Regions from separate parts of the Moorella naiadis (nom. illeg.) genome, predicted to be linked through region 2. Evidence: riboswitches for the same ligand, from Rfam matches in the RefSeq annotation. Region 2 holds a riboswitch; each other region holds the start of a gene.
The links. Region 2 has a riboswitch for cyclic di-AMP ahead of SDD30_RS12585 (APC family permease). Riboswitches for the same ligand answer to the same signal wherever they lie in the genome.

Region 1 (4,032 bases), on a different contig from region 2:
TCTTCCTTTAGACGACGGTAGGCGGGTACAGCCGTCCGGCTGGGTACGGCGATCTGTACCAGGGCCGCCCGGCCACGCCATTCCGGGGCCTCTTCCAGCAAACGCTCCCAGGCCAGGAGCCTTTCCAGGATCCCCTTGGTATAATCAAGACGCTCCACGCTCAGGGCCAGGCGTTCAACGCCGATTTGTTCCCTTAATTCCTCAGCCCTGGCCCTGGTAGAGGGTTCGACCGCCTGGCGCTGGAAGGCCCGATAATCGATCCCCATGGGCCAGGCACCGACATGGATGCGTCGTTGTTCCCAGTAGACAATATTTTCTTCAAAGTCAACCCGGGCCCCCAGCAACTGGGCTGCTGCCTGTAAAAAATTATCAACATAGGCCTGGAGATGGAAACCCAGGACATCGGTTCCTAGGAGGCCGCGCAGGATGTGGGGCGCCCAAGGGAGAGTGGCCAACAGGTCGTGGTGGGGGAAGGGTATATGCCAGAAAAAGAATTGTTTTAACTGCGGTTGGCGATGGCGTAAATGGGCCGGTACCAGGGCCAGGTGGTAATCATTGACCCAGATGATATCACCCTCCGCGGCCTCTTCAAAAACCGCCCCGGCAAATTTAGCGTTAACCCGGGCGTAAGTTGACCATTCCCTGGCGTCATAATGACATCTATCTAAAAAGTAATGGCACAGGGGCCAGAGGGCACTATTGGTAAAACCGTGATAGTAAAGTTTTATTTCTCCCGCTGTGAGGGGTACTTCATGAAAAGTGTAAGCCGCATTCTCAATAGGTACAGCCAACCTTAAACCCTGGCTATTTTCCTGGGGTGCTTCCCGCCCGCCCCAGGCTACCCAGACACCACCCTTTTTCCGCAAAAATGGTTCCACAGCGGATACCAGGCCGCTGATGGCCGGGACGGGTTTGATGCCCTCCGGGGTCGCCTGCAGGTTGTACGAACCCCGGTTGGAAACCATAACTATTTTGGCAGCCTGCTTTTTGCTCATATTATCTACCCCCTTTACTTTTGTTTTAGCTGATTGTTGCCCTCCTCGTAAAAAGTAATAAAACAAATACAACCCCGGTTTTACCCGGGGTTGCTAGCTTGAACGCCATGGAACACGATACCGGTTAACCGGTAGTTCCCTTCCACGCTTACGAAGTTAGCTGACGGATTCGGGCCGAAGTTAGCCCTACCCGGCGCTTTAGCCTTCCCTTCCCCGGCAATCCCTGAATGACAGCCTATCCACCCAAAGATTTAAGGAAAATAAAAGCTGTTGCTGGCCGGGATTCACCCCGGAAATGGTTCCCCCGTTTACGGCCCAAGCCGTAATTCAGCGTACCAGGATATATATATATTTTTATTATACCACGCGGCCAGGGAAATGCAAATTTTAAGTCCATTTCTCCCAGGAAGGAAACCCCAGGTTGCCTGCCGAATTCTTTTTTAATAAAGGGAGGAGGTAGTACATGCTCGATACAGAGCTAGATTTACGCCATAATCCGTGCGCTATTGAACCTGCGACCGAGGTGCTGAAGGAAGGGGGGATTTTTCTCGTTTCCCTGCCCGATGGTTCAGTTATCCAGCGGGATAATGGCAGCCTGGGCCTTTACTATAATGATACCCGCTACTTAAGTCACCTGGAGTTGCAGGTGGCCGGACAGCGACCAATATTTCTTTCTTCTTCCATCCGCGATAGTCACTTCGCCCAGATAGAATTAACCAACCCGGTTTTTAATCTGCCCGATGGTACCGTAATACCGGCCCAGACCATCCATCTCCGCCAGTTACGGTTAATTAAGGACGCCCTTTTTCAGCGCCTGCGCTTAATAAACTTTAATCCCTTTCCGGTAAAGTTGTTGCTCCATTTTAACCTGGCGGCTGATTTCCGGGATATATTTGAGGTACGGGGCAGCCAGCGTCGCCGCCGGGGTGAATTGTTACCGGTGGAAGTGCGACGCCAGGGGCTGGTCCTGGCTTACCGGGGCCTGGACAACCTCCTCCGGACCACCGGAATTACCTTTGAACCGGCGCCGACAAGCATCACCGGCCGGCCTGGCCAGGCCGAAATCACCTTTGCCCTGGTCCTGCCGCCCCAAAAAAAGCTCTACCTGCATTTAAAAATTGAACCCGATCCAGGTAATATCTCTTCGAGGAACAAGATCAGCGATCTTTTTTCGGCGACCACCATTGAGCAGGCGACTGCTTACCACCAGTGGCAAAGGGAGTCGACCAGGATCTGGACCGACAATAGCTTTATCAATGCCATGTTCCAGACGGCCGTCACCGACCTCAAAGCCCTGCAAATAGATTATCCCGGTGCAGGCCGGATTATAGCCGCCGGGATACCCTGGTACACCGCCCCCTTTGGCCGTGATTCTTTGATTACCTCCTGGCAGGCCCTTATCCTAAACCCGGCCCTGGCCCATCAGGCCCTACGCTTCTTGGCTCGCTACCAGGGCCAAAAGGTGGATAGGTGGCGGGAGGAAAGGCCGGGAAAAATCCTCCATGAACTGCGCCACGGGGAGATGACCAGCTGCCGGGAGGTACCCCATAGTCCCTATTACGGTTCTATAGATGCTACCCTGTGGTTTATTATCCTCCTGGGTGCGACTTACAGGTGGACCCGGGATGACGCTTTATTACGGGAAATGGCCATTCCCCTGCGCAACTGCCTGCGCTGGTGCCTGGATTATGGCGATCTGGACGGCGACGGCTACCTGGAATACCAGCGGGAGTCCCCGGCCGGCCTGGCCAACCAGGGCTGGAAAGATTCCTGGGATGCTGTTGTTGACCGGGAGGGGCGCCTGGCCGAGGGTCCCGTGGCCCTGGTAGAAGTCCAGGCTTACTACTATCTGGCTCTCAACGAAGCGGCTCATTTATTAGCCATCCTGGGTGATGAACTGACCGCTGCCGATCTGAAGAGGCGGGCCAGGGAGTTGCGGGAGCGGTTTAACCAGGATTTCTGGCTGGAAAATGAAGGGTACTTGATTTTTGCCCTCGATGGCCGGAAAAGGCCCCTGACCACCCTGGTTTCTAACGGGGGCCAGGCCCTCTTTACCGGTATTCTCCCGCTGGAGCGCGCCCGGAGGGTCGCCCGGCGACTGCTGGCCGGAGATTTCTATTCCGGTTGGGGTATCCGGACCATGAGTAAAAAGGAAAGGGCTTATAACCCCATGAGTTACCATAATGGCTCGGTCTGGCCCCATGACAACGCCATTATCGCCGCCGGCCTGCGCCGTTACCAGTGCCTGGAGGAATTATCGCGCCTGGCCGCAGGCCTTTTCGCCGCCAGCCCCCACTTTAATTACCGGCGCTGGCCGGAGCTCTTTTGTGGTTTTACCCGCAGGGGTTTAAGCGGCCCGGTACGTTACCCGGTAGCCTGTGATCCCCAGGCCTGGGCCATAGGCAGCCTTTTCAGTTTCTTCCAGCACCTGCTGGGCCTGAAATTAGGGGAACACGGCCTGTTTATTTCCCGACCCTTACTACTTCCCGGGACCAGCCGGGTAGAGATCAGGAACCTGGCCGTGGCCGACAGCCGCCTGGACCTGGCCTTTGAGGAAAAGGAGGGGCGAGTCCTGGCCAGTGTTCTGAAGAAAGAAGGCGATCTCAAAGTCATTATTGAAGCGTAAATAATCCTGCCGTGTTTGTCCTTTCTTGACTTTCCCGGGTAATTATAGCTAAAATAAATATGATGTCTCAAATATATTAATTGTGGAGGCGAAGTAATATGCGCGTTGTCATGTTACACTGGGCTTTCCCGCCGATTATCGGGGGAGTGGAATCCCATCTGGCCCTCCTGTGCCCTTACCTGGTCCGCCAGGGGCACCAGGTAAGCCTCCTCACGGCCACAGCCCCCGATACCCCGGTGCAAGAAAGCTGGCAGGGGGTAATCATCAAGCGTTCACCCTTAATGGATCTCAATTCCCTTAATCCGGCAGCCCTGGAAGACAGGGCCGGGGAGATCAAGAAACTCCTGGAAGACTTTCTCCTTGAAGTAAGGCCGGATATTGTCCACGCCCACAATTTCCATTATTTTAGCT
Region 2 (4,032 bases):
GCGGCTGCAGCCGATGATTATAACGCGCATAATAACACCCCCTACGCAGGTTGACGGTCAATCAGTAATTCGCAGGTGGCCCGGCGTAAGAGCCATTCTGAGGTGCTTCCCAGGCCGCCGAGCTGGCGTTTGGGCCGGGCGCCAATAACGATCAACTGCACCTCTTCCTCGGTAGCGGCTTGCAGGATACCGGTACCCGCCGTCCGGGCCCTTATAATCCTGGTCCTGCTGGGCAGTTGATGAAAATTAACGATTTCTACCCCTTGTTGCAGGACCTCATTTAAGCGGGCCTCGGTCCCCGGCAGGGCTACCCCTAAGGGAGAGGTGAGGGGCACCTCCAGGACGGCCAACAAAATGATCTCGGCCTTTTGTTCGGTCCCCAGGCGGCAGGCCAGTTCAATGGCCCGGCGGGCATAATCGCTGTCCACTACTGGGACCAGGATCCGTTTTACGGCCTGGACAGTCCTGGTGACATGGGCGACTTCATAGGGAATGGCCGGCGGTACATGCAGCATCCACCAGAAAAGGCGGCCCATACTGACGATAAAAACCAGGGCCAGGAAAATACCCAGGGGATGGGTATGAATCGCCGTCATGCGCGGACCTCCTTGTGGCGCCGGGTGAAATAACGGATGAAGGCCAGGGCGCGGTAAATCCCGAGGCCCAGGAAACCGGCGCCGACTACCCAGGCCATGGGGCTGGGATGGACCAGGGCGCGGACCCAGATGGCCGGTCCCAGGAACAGCATGGCCAGGGTGGTCACCATCTGGTAGTAATCACGCCAGGTGAGGGACTGGCAAACCTTACGGCTGCTTCTTTTAGCTGCCATGGGCAACAGCCTCCTTGCAATCCCGTTCGGCCAGGGCCTGTTTGTACTCCTCCAGGAGATCGTACTCCTCCGCTGCCTCCAGGACCTTTAATTGCTGGCCTTCCCAATCCCGGGGTATATTACCGAAGACAGGGAAGCCATGCTTGCGACGGTAATAGAAATAATAAATAAAACAGAGGAGGATCCAGGCCGGGCCGGCGATGCGGCCAATGGCATGGGTCAGGATAACCTCAAAAAGAATGGTACTGATGCCCAGGGTGCCGATAACCCCCAGGAGGGGGAATTCCACCGTCCGGCCGCGGTAGTTAATTTTAATGTTTAAGGGTACTTTATAGGGCCGGGGCGCATAGGGGTCGGTGAAACGTAACTTAATTAGCGCGATAAAGACCAGGATATAGCCGGTGGTAGCCCCAAAGGCGTACATGTTACCCAGGGTATCCATGGCGTTGGGCGTTAAGAAAGAAAGGACGAGCTGCAGGACGCCGATGCCGGAAAAGACCAGGATGGTCCGGTAAGGGGTCCGGAAACGCGGGTGGACGGCATTGAACCAGTCGCTGATAAAGTGAAACTGGCTCATGGCGAAGGTAAGCCGTGAGGCGCTCATGACGCCGGAGTTGGCCGAAATCAGCAGGATGGTGGCCCCCAGCAGGGCGGCAAAGGGGCCGGCGATAATGCCGATAAAGGGGATGGCATGGGCCAGGGTAGCCACCGGGTCGCCGACGGCCTCGGCAATATCCTGCCACGGCAGGACGCCCAGGCTCATGGTGGAAAAGGCAGTAGCAAAGATAAATACGGTGAAGATGAGGCCGACGGAGGTCCGGGGCACAACCGTTGCCGGCCGTTTGGTTTCCTGAGCCGCCTGGGAAATGGATTCCAGGCCGACGAAGGAGATGATGGCCAGGGAGGAACCGTAAGCAAATTCCTTAAAAGTAGGGAACTGGGTGATCCACTGGTGGGCCAGGAGTTCCGGACGCCAAGCAAAGAGGAAGCCAAAGACAATAATGGTCGATTCCGTCAGGATATCAATGGCTCCCAGGATTTCGTTGAGCAATGAGGATTCCCGCATCCCCCGGATGTTGAGGGCGATAAGAAAGATAACCAGGACCAAGGCTTCGGCCATCCAGACCAGGTTGACGTGATGCAGGGGCCCGATGCTAATAGCCAGGGAATCAACATTGATGCTAAATAGATAAGGCAAAAAGAAGTTGATATAGCCGGCGGAAGCAGTAGCAAAGAGGGCAATATCGATAGTATAGTCCAGTAATAAGGCCGATCCGGCCACAAAGCCCCAGAAATCGCCCAGCCCACGCAGGGTGAAGAACTGCCCCCCGCCGGCCACGGGGTAGGTAGCGGCCAGTTCGGTATAGGCGAGACCGATCATAATGTACACCAGCCCGGCCAGGGCGAAGGCCAGACCGGTAGCCCCTTTAGCCCAGAGCATGACCAGGCCCAGGGCGGCGTAGATATCGGCGCCGACATCAGCGTAACCCCACATATAGGAGCCCCAGACGGTGACCTCCCGGCGTAACTCTAACTTTTCTGTCGCCGCAGCCAAATGCAACCCTCCTCCAGTCAAAAAACAAAACCAGAATAAACCAGAATAAACCAGGATAAACCAGAATAAAAGGAATAGAAAAAACCAGCCGACCCCTTATGGCCCCCCGCTGGTTTTCATCATGAATTCATCTCCCCTCCAGCCTGCGAGGTTAGCTGCCGGGTTCGGGCCGGAGCAAGCCCTACCCCACTCCCAGTCTGCCAGCTCCGTTACTCGCCAGTACCCTGAATTACCTGGAGTAATAAAGTAGACTGAGGGCAGGGATTCACCCCTGTGGTGGTTCCCCCGTTCCCTATTATTTGCGGGATTCGGCCTTCTCATGTCTTACAGGCATTTCGCGTTAATGTTAGCAGCCGGCAATCAGACTGTCAAAAGAGCCTTGGCCTGGTATATAATACTCTCGGTTTAAATAGGCCGGCATTTTTGTGTGATGGCTACAGGGCTTTGAAAAATAACAGTTTGCTATTCCGTAATGCTTCTTGCGGTACTGGCCTGGATGTAATATAATCGGTGCAAGCAAAAATAGGTGGTGGCATTTATGGAGTATGGCAGCAAAAAAGTGGCGGCAGTAGCCATTAAGATGGCCCTCTCGGAAAGCCGGGAGGAAGAGGCCCGGCTGAAAAAGGAGTATGCCGCCGGCGGTATAGCCACGGCGGCAGTGGATTACGGCGGGGAATTTATCAATTCCGTACAGAAAATAGTTGAACGGGCGGTGGTGGCGGCCAAGCGGGAAGGGGTTATCAAAGAGACCCATCTCGAAGAGGGAGCCATCGCCGGGGCGACCCGGGAAGCCCTGTCCCAGATGATGCCCAAGGCCATCGGCCTGAATGTAGGGGGCAAGATTGGCATCGCCCGCTGGCAGGATCACCTGAGTGTAGCCATCTTCTTCGGCATCGGCCTGCTCCACCTGGATGAAGTCGGCATCGGCCTGGGACACCGGGCTGTGTGAAAAACATGACCGATAAGGATATCATGAACGCGGTTTCCAGACCCCGGTGGGGTAATATTATCTACCGGCAGCGGGATTAAAGGCTGTTACCGTAGTACGGTAGGAGGGTTACGATGACGGATCAAAAGGATAAGGATAGACTGAAAAAGAGGGTCCGGGGCCTGCGCGGTGCCGTAGACGTACCGAAAAACACACCCCCGGCGATTATCGCCGCCACCGCAGGGTTGCTGCGGGAGATAGTGGCGCGTAACAACCTGTTAGTCGAGGATATTATCAGCGCCTTCTTTACCGTGACCCCGGACCTCAACGCCGCTTTCCCGGCCGCAGCCGCCCGTCGTCTGGGCTGGGTGGATATAGCCTTGATGTGTGCCACGGAGATACCGGTACCGGGAAGCCAGCCGGGAATTGTCCGGGTTTTAATTCATGCCTATAGTGATCAGGAACCGGTCCATGTCTATTTAGGCCGGGCAGCAGAATTACGTCCAGATTTGAGTTAAGACCTGAAATATTTATTGACAGTCCCTAATCCTGTATGGTATTCTTTTACCAACAACTGAATATATGCATGAGCAGAGTTGAGTCGAGTTAAGTTTGAGTTGAGCCTGGAGTTTGAGCGGGTAATAGTTAAACCTGACCAGGGCTTACTTAAGCGCTGGTTTTTATTTTGCCCTCGGGGAGGGATTAACGTTGTTCCATCCC
Region 3 (4,032 bases), on a different contig from region 2:
AGGTTGATAACCTCTATAACCCCCGGACCGAAGGCCGCCGCACGGTCCAGCAGGGGCTGAATTAAGTCCTGGTGCAGCATATTGGGCTCTACCCCCCTTCCTCTCCGCTTCCCCTCCGCTTTTTGGACCATTGTCTAATAAAGTAAAAGTTAACTCCCAACAACTATAAACGCCTCTACCGTCAGACAAAAAATTCGCGATAACCTTTCTTTACTCCTGCTCTTTTCTATAAACAGGCCCCCGGCTTCTCTTCCGGGGGCCCGCCAGAATGGTGACAGATTTTCGCAGTATTAATCACTGGCACCCGGATAGCCATCCTGGGGGTTTGCCAATCTTTGTTGCACCCGTTTTAAGGCCCATTTTAATGGGTGCGGCAGTATTCCTCCACCGCCGCCACGATCGCCTTCAGATTCGCGTTAGGTGTCCGTAAGGGCACGGCGCACTCCGGGGAAATAATTTCAATACCGGCCTCGCAGTTGGCCCAGACCTCCCGGCGGACATCGTCCGGGGTGCCGTTAAACAGGGTCACCGGGTTGTTGATACTGCCAGTCAGAGCGATACGGCCATTGATAATTTTGTGGGCCGTTCGGGGGTTGACCTTGGAATCGAAGTGGAAACAGTTGAAGCCGGCCCGGGCGATATAATCCAGGCGGTCGGTGGTGTTGCCGCAGATATGCAGGATAGTAGGGCCTTTGATCTGCCCCGTCATCTCCTGGTGCACCGGCAGGAGGAAGTCACGGTAGCAGGTGCCGCTCACCAGGTCGCCGGTAGCGTGGTCGGCCACCGTGACCACATCGGCGCCGGCGGCGAACTGGGCGTTGGCGAACATAACGCTAAGGCCTTTAAGCTTATCCAGGAAACCGCGCACCTTGTCCGGTTCCAGGATGGTTTTGATGAGGAAGTTCTGGGTGCCGTGCAGGTGGTAGGACAGTGTCCAGGGGCCCATTATCTTGCCCACCAGGCAGACGTGGTCGCCGTACTCCTTTTTCAGGATGCGCAGGGCATCCAGCACGGTCCGGATAGAGGGGCGCTCCAGGAAATCATCCGGGATCGTGATCGCCCCAGGATCCTCATAGGGGTTCTCCAGGACATCGGGCATGGAGTCAATTTCACCCCAATTCATCTTGAGGCCGAAGGCCGCCGCCTCCTGCTGGACACTGAAGTAGGGGGCGATGGTGTCGAACCCCAGGATCTCGTGGCCGGTGGCGGCCAGGGTGGCCATTTTCTCTGCGTCCAGGTGGACGGCGGGGAAATAGGCGCCGCAGGCCGCCATGGATTCTACAGTAGCTACCGATACTGGATTGCCCACGGGGATACGGTCGACCCATTGCTGGTTTAAAGCACGGAGGACACGTTCTTTGGGAGTCATGACGGACAATGGATGTCACCTCGGTAGTTATTCAGTAATAGCCTGATTATGAAATGTGGTCTCATGTCTATCGCTGACTAATGATGAAGCAATCAAACCCAGTACCGCGCAAAAGGCAATAAACACCCAGGCGTAGGTGTAGGAAACACCGGCTGCCGTTTTCATAATAAGGCGGCTCATAATGAGCGGAGCAAAGGCAGCTCCAAAGTAGGCGATGCCAGTCACAAAACCGAGGGCGCGGCCATACATCTCTGGACTGAAAACATCGGCCGGCCAGGCAAGGATTGGACCCCAGATCATATTGGCAAAGAAACCGGCACCGGCTAGGATGAGTACCAAGGCCATATTGCTGATCCCCGGTCGCACCGTGGCCAGAAGAAGAATAAAGGGGATGGTGCCGATAAAGGAGAGGATAATCATTGGGCGGCGACGACCACTGAATACCTTGTCCGAAATCCTGGAACTCAGGAAAGCACCGATTATTCCGGCGGCAAAGTAGATAGAGGCCCAGGCACCCATCTTCGTCAGGCTAAACTTAAATACTTCACTTAAATAACTGGGCGACCAGGTAACTACCCCCCAGAAGGTCATCTGGCAGGCCAGGTAAGAGATCACCACAGCTATAAAACTCTTATTCAGTAATACATCTCGCAGGGGAATCTCAGCCTTTTTAGCCTGCTGGGCCAGGTTCTCCCGGCTAAGGGCCCCTTCCTGCAATATACCGCTCTCAAGTTCATCGGCGTAACTCTCCTTAACCTCAGCATCACTTAAACGACGCATCTGTTCAGGCCGGTCATAAATAAAAAACAATACGATTATCAGTGGTACCAGACCGAAAAGACCCAGCCAGATAAAAACCGGACGCCAGTCGTTAAAGTAGGCAGCCAGAAAAGTTGCCAGCAAAGGTGCCCACGCCGGGGTAACAATCCAGGACCAGGAAAGGATCCCCTGGGCCTGGGCCCGCTCCCTTTTCGGGAACCAGCGGGCGATTAGGCGGGCACTCGGTACAAACTCGGTGCCAACTAAAATACCAAATAAAGCATTACGGATATACCATTCAGTGACATTCTGCATAAAAGCCATGTAAATAGTAAAGAGGCTCCAGGTAAATAATGAAAACACCAGTACTTTTTTGGGACCAAAGCGGTCGCAAAGGAAACCGGATAGAACCTGGGTCGGACCGTAAAAAACCATCAATAAGAACATGGCATTGCCAACATCACCATGGGTCAGGTGGAGGCTTTCACTGATCAAGGGCACCAAAACCGTTGTTTTTACCCGGTCCAGGTACTGGATGCTGTAGCCGAAAAACAATATGGCTGCAACCAGATAACGGTAACGCCACCAGCCGGCAGCTGCCGGAGCATTTTTGTTCATAAAGTTCCACCTCGCTTTTAAGGTTTAGTGTCCATTCCGGTGTTTTCAAGCCTCCTCCCTCCCACACCGTTTTCTGATTATGGACTAAATATACTTTCTTCGCTCTAGCGGAAAAACCTGTGGTCTTCATGCACACTCTTTCTTCGCCAAAACGTTAATTGATAGGCAAAAAGCATATCCCATTCTTCCCGGTATAACTGGTATGAATTCATAAGAAAAAGCTCCTTAAGGAAAGAATATTTTACTTCCTGCCAGGTTATGGCGCCAGAGCTAGTATAATGGCATTTTACTGTTCCCTTTTTCGACGGTATAATTAAAAAGTCATATTTTTGCACCGAATTCCCGTAAAGACGGGAAACGGGGGATATTTTTGGGGTGAAGAGCAGGGGTAAAAAAGTCCCTGACTCCGGGCTAACTCTCGGTCCGAACCCGACAACTAACCTCGTAGGTGTGCGAGAGTGAGGTCTTAGCTAATTGAAGAAGTGGTCGAAGTATTGTCTGACCGCCACCCTGGCCGGGGCCTTTACTTTAGTGGCCGCCGGGGTAGCCCTGGCCCAACCATACGAAGTGCAGAGGGGGGACACCCTCTGGGCTTTATCACGGCGCTATGGTGTAACGGTAGAACAGATTCAAGCCGCCAACAACTTGGATTCCTCGCTAATTCTTGTTGGACAAACCCTGGAGATCCCCACCGGCGACAACCCACCCGCCACCAGTTATGAACCCACCCCGGCATCTCGTAGCGAAAGCGTCGCTCCCTCTACCGTGGGCGCCCGGATCGCCGCTATTGCCCGCCAGTATGAAGGAACTCCTTACCGTTGGGGTGGGACGAGCCCTAAGGGTTTTGATTGTTCCGGATTTACCCTGTACGTCTTTGACCGTGTAGGTATTGATCTGCCCCATTCGGCTAGCGACCAGGCCTCCTTGGGCACCCATGTGGATAAAGATGAACTTATGCCGGGCGATCTGGTCTTTTTCCACACCTATGCCCGGGGTATCAGCCATGTGGGCATTTATGTCGGAGATGGCAATTTTATCAGCGCCACCAATAGCGGCGTGTCCATTGACAGCATCAACGATCCTTATTACTGGGGGCCGCGCTACGTTGGCGCCCGGCGGGTGAGGTAGCCTAAATTAAAAGGCGGCTGAACGCCGCCATCCCTTGTTGATTGCTGCAGGTGGTGCCCCGCGTAACCAGGGCTTTTGCTAGACCTCTTATCCTTATTTTCCAGGTTAAGAGGTCTTTTATTTCCACTGATTGAAGACAGGGATCGAAATACATCCTC
Region 4 (4,032 bases), on a different contig from region 2:
CCGCCTACGGGGCGGAGTTTGTCCTAACGTCTGGAAACCTGGGCATGAAGGGCGCCGTGGACAAAGCTACGGAGCTAGTCCGGGAGAATCCCGGCTACTTCATGCCCCAGCAGTTTGAAAACCCGGCCAACCCGGCCATCCACCGCCAGGCTACCGCCAGGGAGATCCTGGCGCAGATGGACGGTAGGATAGACGCCTTTATCGCTGGCGTAGGGACCGGTGGCACTCTGACCGGCGTGAGTGAGGTTTTAAAAAAAGAGATTCCGGGAGTGAAGGTGATCGCCGTGGAACCGGCAGCCTCGCCGGTCCTTTCCGGCGGCCGGCCGGGACCGCATAAGATCCAGGGCATAGGTGCTGGTTTTGTGCCGGCAGTCCTAAAAAGGGCTCTCATTGATGAGGTTATAACCGTAACCAATGAAGACGCCCTGGAAACGGCCCGGCGCCTGGCCCGGGAGGAGGGTTTGCTGGTAGGCATCTCCTCCGGGGCGGCTGCCTACGCTGCCCTGCAGGTAGCCCGCAGCCTGGGGAGCGGCAAAAGGGTCCTGGCCATTGCCCCGGACACCGGCGAGCGTTACCTGAGCACCGAGTTATTTAAATTAGGCTGACGAAGTGGGTTGGCGGCAGCAATCCCCAATGGGTAACGCTGGTAGCGGTAGTGCTGGCCGCAGAAAAAAACGGCAGGTTTTAACTTAAACCTGCCGTTTCCTGTTTCCCCGTTTGATTTCTCCGCTTAATTGCCGATGAATTCCTGGGCCCAGTAGGTGCCGTAGCTGCCGCCGGCGGCGTAGCCAACACCAATGGCTGTAAAGTTAGCATTCAGGATATTGCTGCGGTGGCCGGGACTGTTCATCCAGGCCGCCACTACCGCTGCCGGCGTCCTGTAACCGGCGGCAATATTCTCTCCGGCTGTGCGAAAGCTAATGCCAGATTGCTGCAGCAGGTTAGCGAAGGAGCCATAGGTTGGCGACTCATGGCTGAAATAATTATGGTCCCGCATGTCTTCGGCCTTCAAACGGGCCGCCCGGGCCAGCCGGGGATCGGCTGCCAGGGCCTTCAGGCCGGCTTTGGCCCGTTCGGCGTTGACCAGATCGATTACCTGTTGTTCATAGTCACTTAACTGGTAGTTACCGGTGGGAGCCGGCTGGGGTACGGGCTGGGGTGCCGGGACAGGTTGCGGCTGGGGAGCGGGCCTGGGTGGCCGAACGGGTACCGGGGCCGGCCGGGGCGGGTTTACTGGCTGCGGCGCAGGCTGGGATGCCTGTCCGCTGCCGGGGTTCAGGGCGACCTGGCGGTAGTGCCAGAGCCAGTAGGGTGAGATATACTGGCTATTGTTATAAGCGTAAGTAATGGAGGGAGCATTATTGACAGGTGTGACGGCCCGGGCCGCGCTTACAGGTAGGGCGACCAGGGCGGCGGCAAAGACCAGGTTCATGGTGGTGATTAGCCACTTACGTCGCACGGGCAAAGCCTCCTTCTTGATGCTTTACGCCTGGCCCTGCTAATAATAAATCCACCTCCTTCCAACGCCTGCGGGGTTAGCTGCCGGGTGCGGGCGGAAGTGCCCTACCCGGCCCCCAGCTATTTCTCCTTCGCTGGGGCTTCCCCTCAAGGAAAGCCCGCTAAAGATAGAACTATTGCCAGGGACCGGGATTAACCCCAATGATTGGTCCCCCCGTTTTCCTGCCACGGAAATTCGGCGTTTACAGGTGGCCACGACGTTGTTACCCATTTTATCATAAAACAGAAAATAAGTTAACATAAAACTTAGAGGTAAAATATTACACCGTCGCTTTGCTGCGGCTTCGCGGAAGTATCTGACGCCTCGAACCAAGCCGCCTTACACCTGTACTCGCCAGCCCTTTAGCGAACATTTTCATGGTTTCGTGGCGAGGGCGACAGCATCCATGAGGGGCTCCATAGTTTTTTACCGGGTTCCGGGTTAGTGTTGCTTTTGGTCGGCCCTCTATGCTAGAATTTTAACGTCAATTAAATTCTGAGAGAGAGGAGGGCAAAGGGATGTCCGGACATTCCAAGTGGGCCAATATCAAGAATCGTAAGGCCAAGGTCGATGAAAAACGAGGTCGCCTCTTTACCAAAATCGGGCGCGAGATTATCATTGCCGCCCGCATAGGGGGCGGCGATCCTGAGGGTAATATGCGCCTGAAAGCGGCCATAGCCAAGGCCAAAGAAGCCAATATGCCCAATGAAAATATCCAGCGGGCCATTATGCGCGGCACCGGCGAACTGGAAGGGGCCAATTATGAGGAAATGACCTATGAAGGTTATGGACCCGGTGGCGTAGCCATGCTCCTTAATATAGCCACCGATAACCGCAACCGCACAGCATCGGAGATTCGTTACATCTTCTCCCGGGGCGGTGGTAACCTGGGCGAAAACGGCTGTGTGGCCTGGATGTTTAACCCTAAAGGGGTAATCACAGTGGAAATCCCGGCCGGAGAGAAGCGGGAAGAAGTAATCCTGCAGGCTATTGAGGCCGGGGCTGAGGACGTCGATGACGAGGACGACGAGGTGCTGGAAATCAAAACAGCACCTGGTGAGCTGGAAGCAGTCCGGGAGGCCCTGCAGGCCAGTGGCGTCACCATCGCCAGTGCCGAGGTCGAGATGGTACCGCAAACGACGGTCACCATCGATGACCCGGAGATGGCCGGTAAAGTTATGCGCCTGGTAGACCGCCTGGAGGATCACGATGACGTCCAGGCAGTATATACAAATGCCGATATTCCTGCTGCAATTATGGACCAGTTGGATATATAGGAAAGTAGCTAGTAAAAGGTATAAAAGTTACGGCGGCCGGCAATGCTAGCTAGTGGCAATTTTAACCGGGAGGCGCCACGATGCCAGTTTATAGCCGGCGTTTAATTATCATCGGCCTGATTATTTTCCTGCTGGGAGGAATAGTTGCCTACCAGGGGGCCAGGGTGAACTCCGGCCGCCAGGCGGTGGTCTTACGGGTGCCGGGGATTATCGAACCCCGGTTCCAGCTCGAGCCGCGGCTGGAAAAGTACTACCGGGGCTGCGGTCATTCCTACCCGCTGCCCCTGCCGGCAGGGGTCAAGTGGCAGTGGGCCGGCAGGGAAGAGATGAGCACCCTGTTCCCGGCAACCGAGGGCTGGCACCTGACCCAGGAAAGCGGGCGCCTGGTCGCCACCCAGGAGGTAGACGGCCTGTGCCCGGCCTGTGCCCCTAAACGCCACCTGGCCGTCAAGGACGGCCTGGTAGCTGTTTACCAGGGTCCTGCCGGTACCCTGGGGCCGCTACTGCGGGTGACCGGCCTGAAGCTTTCCTCATTACCGCCCAACTGGCAGGCCCAGATCCAGAGCGGTGCCGCTGTCTTTAATTCCGAGCAAGAGCTCCTGGAAGCCCTGGACAGCCTGGATGAATACCGTTGAATATTTACGCCATGCCCCACCGGGTCGCTGACCCGGTTTTTCTTTTGGTTGGAAAAAAGGAACTGCTCTCCTGGATGTCGAATAGTTGCCAGGAGGTTACTTGTTCTTTACGGAGGCATAATCATGTTAATCCTGGGAATTGATCCCGGTACAGCCATTGTCGGCTACGGCCTGGTAAAGGCCAGCAGCGGCCGCCTGCAGGCCCTGGACTATGGCTGTATCCGGACGCCGGCTGGTGAGGAAACCTGCCAGCGGCTGGCAACCATTTATACCGGTCTCTGGGAGTTAATCACCCGGCAGCAGCCGGCAACCCTGGCCATCGAGGAACTCTTTTTCAATAAAAACAGTAAAACCGCCCTGGCCGTGGGCCAGGCTAGGGGGGTAATCCTCCTGGCGGCAGCCCACGCCGGCCTGCCGGTAGCCGAGTATACCCCCCTGGAAGTCAAACAGTCCGTGGCCGGTTTTGGCCGGGCACCCAAGGAACAGGTCGAGCGCATGGTCCAGGCTTTACTGGCCTTGCCGGCAAGACCGCGGCCTGATGACGTGGCTGATGCCCTGGCAGTAGCCATTTGCCACGCTAGCTTCGCCCCCTGGCGGCAAAAGGAACAGGAGGCGGCGGGCC

Region 1: it holds a riboswitch for cyclic di-AMP, as region 2 does, so the genes downstream of both, SDD30_RS12470 (alpha,alpha-trehalose-phosphate synthase (UDP-forming)) here and SDD30_RS12585 (APC family permease) in region 2, are expected to answer to the same signal.
Region 3: it holds a riboswitch for cyclic di-AMP, as region 2 does, so the genes downstream of both, SDD30_RS03850 (C40 family peptidase) here and SDD30_RS12585 (APC family permease) in region 2, are expected to answer to the same signal.
Region 4: it holds a riboswitch for cyclic di-AMP, as region 2 does, so the genes downstream of both, SDD30_RS02175 (CAP domain-containing protein) here and SDD30_RS12585 (APC family permease) in region 2, are expected to answer to the same signal.

The regions. Positions count from the first base shown of each region.
Region 1 is NZ_JAXGFQ010000020.1:49,290-53,321, forward strand. Features, by position in the region: gene SDD30_RS12470 (alpha,alpha-trehalose-phosphate synthase (UDP-forming)) at 1-995, opposite strand, end outside; cyclic di-AMP (ydaO/yuaA leader) riboswitch at 1,126-1,338, opposite strand; gene SDD30_RS12475 (amylo-alpha-1,6-glucosidase) at 1,459-3,621, shown strand; gene SDD30_RS12480 (glycosyltransferase family 4 protein) at 3,720-4,032, shown strand, end outside.
Region 2 is NZ_JAXGFQ010000021.1:14,232-18,263, forward strand. Features, by position in the region: gene SDD30_RS12570 (NAD-binding protein) at 1-30, opposite strand, end outside; gene SDD30_RS12575 (universal stress protein) at 42-596, opposite strand; gene SDD30_RS12580 (hypothetical protein) at 593-829, opposite strand; gene SDD30_RS12585 (APC family permease) at 819-2,384, opposite strand; cyclic di-AMP (ydaO/yuaA leader) riboswitch at 2,511-2,708, opposite strand; gene SDD30_RS12590 (HutP family protein) at 2,923-3,333, shown strand; gene aroH (chorismate mutase) at 3,447-3,830, shown strand; gene trpE (anthranilate synthase component I) at 4,021-4,032, shown strand, end outside.
Region 3 is NZ_JAXGFQ010000004.1:88,822-92,853, forward strand. Features, by position in the region: gene SDD30_RS03835 (PucR family transcriptional regulator) at 1-80, opposite strand, end outside; gene SDD30_RS03840 (MtaA/CmuA family methyltransferase) at 362-1,369, opposite strand; gene SDD30_RS03845 (MFS transporter) at 1,397-2,746, opposite strand; cyclic di-AMP (ydaO/yuaA leader) riboswitch at 3,069-3,212, shown strand; gene SDD30_RS03850 (C40 family peptidase) at 3,221-3,874, shown strand.
Region 4 is NZ_JAXGFQ010000002.1:165,027-169,058, reverse strand. Features, by position in the region: gene cysK (cysteine synthase A) at 1-605, shown strand, start outside; gene SDD30_RS02175 (CAP domain-containing protein) at 731-1,459, opposite strand; cyclic di-AMP (ydaO/yuaA leader) riboswitch at 1,510-1,709, opposite strand; gene SDD30_RS02170 (YebC/PmpR family DNA-binding transcriptional regulator) at 2,017-2,775, shown strand; gene SDD30_RS02165 (hypothetical protein) at 2,856-3,410, shown strand; gene ruvC (crossover junction endodeoxyribonuclease RuvC) at 3,534-4,032, shown strand, end outside.